Regions from separate parts of the Neobacillus sp. 204 genome, predicted to be linked through region 2. Evidence: predicted binding sites of a transcription regulator. Region 2 holds the regulator's gene; each other region holds the start of a gene.

Region 1 (2,274 bases), on a different contig from region 2:
TGCATCTAAAAATTTCATCTCTGGTCGAGATGTTTGAGCCTTCATTAAAAGCCCATCTACTCCGCCTCGGAAAAACATCAGCACACCAGAAAGGATATACATGATCCCAATTCGTTTATGATCGACAGTTGTCAACCATTCTCTCCAAAGCCATTTCCATTTCTTTAAATAGGTAACTCCAGCTACAATGCCTATCATCGTTAAGAGAATAGCAATCTGTGAACCTAGTATTAATGGGTTGCCGACGATAAAAAAGTCATGCCAATTAATGCCCATTGTGTTCACCTCCATCAGAATTTTCGTCCGTGTTCATTCCATCCATGTCCATAGAATTCCCAGTTGTTTCTTTTTCTTTAAAAATCTTTCCTTTTACGCCATGTACTTCATATAATTCAGGGTTTGTATACGTTTTTGAATTCATATCTGCATGGTTGACCCAGACTAGATGAGTACCAACGAATGTCTCACGTCCTAAGTGTGTAGGCTTAAGTAGTTCAACGTATTTCTTTTCCGTTAACTTAGGCGCAGTATCTTTGACTTCATTTACCCATTTTTCAAAGGCTTGCGGGGATTTTGCTTCGACTGTAAATTCCATCTCAGCATAACCCTTGCCGTTAAAGTTTGTATTTCTTCCTAAAAATTCTCCAGGTTTGTCAGCGGTAAGGTACAACTCTGTCTCCATCTTATTCATGGTATACTTTTGACCGCCTAAAGCAGGAACCCAGAAGGATTGCATTGTGCCAGCAGAGGTTAATTTAAACTGTACCGGAGTACCAGCAGGTATGTTCACATAGTTCACAGTTTCGATTCCTTGCTCAGGATAGCTAAAAATCCATTTCCAATCGGCGGAAGTCACATTGATGGTAATTGGTTTTTTATTTTCATACCCGGCAGGTACTTTTTCTAGTTTATAGATTGTTTTAACAGTAGGAATTGTTAAAGCAATAACAATAAGAATAGGAATCACAGTCCAAATTATTTCTAATTTTGTGCTTCCATGTTCTTCAGGAGGCTGATAATCTGCATTTTCAGGTTTAGCACGATATTTCCATATGATATATCCAAATAAACCAAATACCACGACAACCACTAGCAGCATAAAAATAAGTGACCAGTTAATCAAATCAAGAATATCACGTGCTGCAGGTCCTTTTGGATCAAAGACGACCATTTTTGAACAGCCGCTTAAAAGTAGAATTGGTAATAAAGCTAACAGTGGAAATAAGTAGCTTTTTTTAAACATGTATATATCTCCCTTCCATAATGTACACTTTTAAGATTATAATCGTGAAATCTTTCACAAACAAGATAAAACTATTTTCCTTTCTGTTTTTTACTGAATTAAATATGTTTATATTAATTATTATTTAATATTAATTAGTCTTTTTGTTTTTTCTCAAAACCTATATTAACAATATTGCTGTGATGATAATATAGGTTTTTGGATTAAATTGTGACAAATTTGTTAAGGATTTAATATCCAATGCGAGGGAAAATAAGGGAAGTTGATTTTATAAAAAATCTAACTATGTTTTTGTTGTCACAAATCTTTTAATTGTCTATTTTAGATAAAAAGTGGGATAATACGTAGGAATACATAGATAGAGGAGAGCAAAAAATGAAGGTAAAAGTTAATCGTAATGCAGCTAAAGCGTTGAAAAAAATGTTAGAACAAGAAGAAGCACAAGGAAAACTATACCGAGTTTATGTCACAAGTATTCATGGGGACCACGCCCATTATGATTTAATGCTGGATACGCCAACAGAAAACGATGTAGTGGTTACAAGCGATAAAGAAATTGATTTTATTCTTGATAAAAATGAACCTGCCTTAAATAGTATCTGGATCCAATATTTCCAATTACCGAAAGAAGAATGGTTAATTACTAACCCTACAATGGGCGTCCACCATCACCATTAATAGAACAAAAAAACGCTTGTTAAATGTGACTGGCGTTTTTTTATTGTAAATATTTTCTTAAAACTTGAAAAAGTTAGTAAATTTTTCATATAATCCTATTATTGTGATTCATAACCAATTATGAGTTTCTACACAAAAGGAGATTACATATGATTCGACGTTTTTTTTCTTATTATCGACCCCATAAGAGGCTGTTTATTTTAGATTTTGTCAGTGCAGTCATAGTAGCAGCCCTTGAATTAGCCTTCCCGCTTGCAATGCAATGGTTCATTGATAAATTACTTCCGAATGGAGATTGGAAAGCGATTGTTTCTGTCAGCATTGGTCTATTTCTGGTTTATTTACTAAGTACG
Region 2 (2,274 bases):
CGGACTGCCGGCCTTCATAAATAATTCCTTTTGTATCACATAAAATAACATCCTTAACACCCATATGTAACAAGAGCTTAACAATTGCTACTCCAGCCGAACCTGCTCCATTAACTACGACACGAATTTCTTCAATTTTCTTTTCCGCCAATTTTAATGCATTAATTAAACCAGCCACTGTTACAATCGCAGTTCCATGCTGGTCATCATGAAAAACTGGAATCTCACAGGCTTTGCGGAGGCGGTCTTCAATTTCAAAGCATTGTGGAGCCGCAATATCCTCTAGGTTCACGCCTCCAAATGTTGGTTCTAGTAACTTAACGGTTTCTACAATTTGGTCTGTGTCAGTGGTGGCTAAGCAAATAGGAAATGCGTCAACATCTGCGAAGGATTTGAATAACACGGCCTTTCCTTCCATAACAGGCATCGCTGCTTTTGGTCCAATATTTCCCAGCCCAAGGACTGCAGTTCCATTTGAAACGACCGCAACAAGATTGCCCTTTGAAGTGTAATCATAGACTTTGCTTTCGTCTTCATAAATATCCATACAAGGCTCTGCCACACCAGGTGAATATGCTAAGCTTAAATCCTTTGCATTATGTACCTTAACCTTTGAATAAATCCCGACTTTTCCTTGATGCTTCTTGTGCATTTTTAACGCTTCAACTCGTAAACTTGACATTGGATTTCCCCACTTTCCGGTTTAGTAACCGTTTGCATTAATCTACCTAAATCTTAGTCCATACGTCCGTATTTTGATAGATTATGTAATTAAAAAAAGCAGGGTTTAAAAATACAAAAGGCTTTCCACAAATTCTGTGAAAAGCCTCTTAACTAGTTATTCTTCTTCTTCTTCCTCTACTTCCACCGTCGGATAATGCTTTAAAAAATAGACAAGCGATTGCAGCTCCACTGCCAGGTCAATATGATGCACCCTAATCAGTGGAGGGACATTTAATCGTGCTGGAGTAAAGTTTAATATCCCCTTTACATTTGCACTTACAAGTCGGTCGGTAATCATCTGTGCTACAGGGGCCGGAACCGTTAAAATGGCAACGGATATACCCCCCTCAGTTAAAACCTTCTCTAATTCATCCATATGATAAACTGGGACCTCGCGAATCTTGGTTCCCATTTTTTCTGGATCAACATCAAAGGCACATTCTATTTTTGTGTTATTATTTTTTAAAAAATTATAATTTAAGAACGCCGTGCCTAGATTTCCAACCCCTATTAAGGCAACCTTTGTTAACTCATCCTGGTCCAAAGTTTTACGGAAGAAGGATATCAAATAATTAACATTGTACCCATAACCCTTTTTCCCCAATGCACCGAAATAAGAAAAATCGCGGCGAATTGTGGCGGAGTCTACCTTTACTGCTTCACTTAGTTCGGCTGAAGAGACCCTTTGTTTACCGGATGTATGCAGGTTTTTTAGAAATCGGTAATAGAGGGGCAGCCGTTTTGCTGTCGCCTGTGGTATTTTCATTGTTTCATTACTCATAATCTCCCACACCCCTTGGATAATTTAGTTAAATATCATTTAACTTTTTCAGTTCTCTTAAAATCACCATTTTTACCGCCCGTTTTTTCGACAAGATACGTCGGTCCAATCACCATACCTTTATCAACGGCTTTACACATATCATAAACCGTTAAAGCACACGCTGAAGCGGCTGTTAACGCTTCCATTTCTACCCCTGTATTCCCCTTGGTTTTAACGGCTGCTGCTATATTTAAACGATAGTTCTCTTGCGTGTCCTGTTCCCAGGAAAAAGAAATATTAACCCCTGTTAATGGAATCGGATGACACATCGGAATCAAATCCCAAGTCTTTTTTGCTGCCATGACTGCAGCTACCTGAGCCACTGCTAAGACATCGCCTTTTTTCATCTCGTTATTGGTAATTTTATCATAAATTTCTTTACTAATGGTAATGCTGGAATGAGCAATTGCCGTACGTGCCGTTTCAGGCTTATCACTGACATCGACCATTTTTGCTCGGCCTTCTTCATTAAAATGAGTAAATTCTGCCATATAAAAAAATCCTCCCATCAAATCATACACTATTTTTCCTTCTATGTGTGTGAAACTTTGAACTAAATCCAAGGTTTTTTGTCGAATTAAAACTCTCATCCTCCTAACCTGCTTAGCAGTTTATTGCCGACATACCGGGAATAAGGTACACTAAACCTATGTAATAGAGGTGAATGAGAATGATTTTGTTACAGGTTAATCAACTACAAAAATATTATGGTGCTGACCTTATTTTAT
Region 3 (2,274 bases), on a different contig from region 2:
GACATCCGCATTCTTTGAAAATATTCAGCGAATTGGTCAGCATATATCTGTAATCGATTATCATCTTGCTCCAATTGGTGCTGGGGAAACTTTTTCTGCACCCAGTTTTTTAGTTCCTCAAATTCTTTATAATTGGACCCAACATAACAAAGTCCTTCTGCTGTTGCTGCAAGGTACATTTTCCATGGGCCATGAACGAAGAGACTCCAGTAAATTATTTTCTTATCCATTGAAAAAAATCTCCAATCTTTATTTCTTTCGGTTCAAATGACGATATTCTGATGGCGTATAGGTGGTTATTTTTTTAAAAAGAGTGGCGAAATAAGCTGAATTCGGGATTCCCACTTCCATGCTGATTTCATTTATCGTTTTATCTGTAGTTTCTAGATTCTGCTTAGCATGAGTAATTCGTGTCTGCTGGATATATTGAATGGGGCTTATACCTTTAATCTGCTTAAATGTCCGCTGCAAATGATAAGGACTGCCGTGACAAATATCTGCTAAGTTTTCGAGTGTTAACGGTTCGTTAAAATGCATGTCAACGTAATTAGTAATCTGTCCTACCCAGTCTTCATTTGGGAGACGAAGTCCGTTTGGCTTACAGCGTTTACAAGGGCGGAAATGTTCAGCCAATGCATGTTCTGCTTTTAAAAAAATCTGGACATTTTCAATTTTGGGAGCTTTGGATTTGCAGGATGGACGACAGAAAATACCGGTTGTTTTAACACCGTAAAAAAATTGATCATCGTATGAACAATCATTATTGATAATGGCCTGCCATCTTTCTTCTGTCAGACTGCTCTTATCATTACAAACCTCCTGCATTTTGTTTACACTTTTCACCATATCACCTCGATAAACAGTATACCTTTATTAAAAGAGTGAAGTAAGTAAAATTGAATATAAAAGCAAGATTACAAAGATAATTGTAAGCGCTCTAAAATAGTTAAAGAAATATTCACAGGATTTTAGAAGAATTTGTTATAAAATGAATATGTTAAATATATCACAAAGTAAAACACTCTAGTTTTTTAAAAAGGAGAACATCTGATGGGATACAGTAAACCCGAAAAAATCATGGAAATTACCGTCGAAAATGGAGTGAAAAAATCAAATTACCCTCCTTTACAAACACTGATTTTAGGTTTTGAAGCAGGTGCCTTCATTGCTTTAGGTTATTTACTTTTTATTCGCGTAACGGCAACTCTCACAGGTAATTTAGAAGGGTTGAGTAGTTTGATTGGTGCGTCTGTTTTCCCAATTGGTCTTGTCCTCACATTGCTTGCAGGCGGAGAGTTATTAACAGGCAATATGATGGCTGTGCCACTAGCTCGAATGGCACATAAGATTAGCACGAGGGACGTTATTTATAATTGGTTTCTTGTAACAGTCAGTAACTTTATCGGAGCAATTTTTGTGGCTTACTTTTTTGGACATATAATTGGCCTTACGGAAACAGGACCGTTCTTGGAAAGAACAATTAGTATCGCTGACCATAAATTAGAAGCTACTTTTCTCCAAGCCTTTATTTCGGGGATAGGCTGCAATTGGCTCGTTGCTTCGGCTGTGTGGCTTTCTTATGGAGCCAATGATATGGTTGGAAAAATTACCGGTATTTGGTTTCCGACCATGGCATTTGTCGCGATTGGTTTTCAGCACGTAGTGGCGAATATGTTTGTGATTCCTGCAGCGATCTTTGCAGGGCATTTTACTTGGTTAGCTTATCTGGAGAATTTTATCCCTGTCTTTCTAGGAAATGCGGTGGGCGGATCGGTATTTATTGCGATGGCCTATTGGCATGCCTATAAGAAAAATGAACGGACTTTACCTGAACCGAAAACGATTCATTCCATGATGAAGAGTAGCGTTAGATAGATCAATGACATGAAGAATAATTTAGTTTCTTGTGATTAATTCAGCTCCTTTGTCAAAAGGAGCTGAATTTTTTTCTAAATAAAACTTATCAATCATATTGCCATGTTCATGTGAATAAAATCGGAGAATGAATGGACTGCAATTGGAAGTCCTAGGTCACTGCATGAAAATATAGGATAAGAGGTTAGGGGAAATGACAAAACGTTCGTGGGTAATTTCAGTATTAGTCATTTGCAGTTTACTTTGGCTGGCTGGTTGTACAGGGAAAACAGTGAATGAAAAGGCGGTGGAGGAAAAGGTTACGGAGCCTAAACAAAAGCCAGTTCAAACACCACAAGAAGAACCACAGAAGGAGGAAGCACCAAAACCGATTGCGGTCAATGTAATTGATCCAACTAC

The links. Region 2 encodes Rex, which represses fermentation and respiration genes when NADH is low (regulators of the CRP and FNR family bind a similar motif). Its sites were predicted from a motif close to TTGTGAAATATTTCACAA; they were not measured.
Region 1: the regulator Rex is predicted to act here: its motif matches at 1,286-1,303, upstream of qoxA (cytochrome aa3 quinol oxidase subunit II).
Region 3: the regulator Rex is predicted to act here: its motif matches at 995-1,012, upstream of ACJ004_RS06660 (formate/nitrite transporter family protein).

Annotation. Positions count from the first base shown of each region.
Region 1 is NZ_JBJORY010000005.1:238,352-240,625, reverse strand. It holds gene qoxB (cytochrome aa3 quinol oxidase subunit I) at 1-276, opposite strand, end outside; gene qoxA (cytochrome aa3 quinol oxidase subunit II) at 266-1,243, opposite strand; gene ACJ004_RS12575 (iron-sulfur cluster assembly accessory protein) at 1,619-1,921, shown strand; gene ACJ004_RS12570 (ABC transporter ATP-binding protein) at 2,071-2,274, shown strand, end outside.
Region 2 is NZ_JBJORY010000024.1:5,301-7,574, reverse strand. It holds gene ystJ (NADP-dependent malic enzyme) at 1-682, opposite strand, end outside; gene ACJ004_RS28275 (redox-sensing transcriptional repressor Rex) at 839-1,504, opposite strand; gene moaC (cyclic pyranopterin monophosphate synthase MoaC) at 1,540-2,037, opposite strand; gene ACJ004_RS28265 (ABC transporter ATP-binding protein) at 2,217-2,274, shown strand, end outside.
Region 3 is NZ_JBJORY010000002.1:525,405-527,678, reverse strand. It holds gene ACJ004_RS06670 (methylated-DNA--[protein]-cysteine S-methyltransferase) at 1-230, opposite strand, end outside; gene ACJ004_RS06665 (bifunctional transcriptional activator/DNA repair enzyme AdaA) at 250-846, opposite strand; gene ACJ004_RS06660 (formate/nitrite transporter family protein) at 1,051-1,875, shown strand; gene ACJ004_RS06655 (VanW family protein) at 2,069-2,274, shown strand, end outside.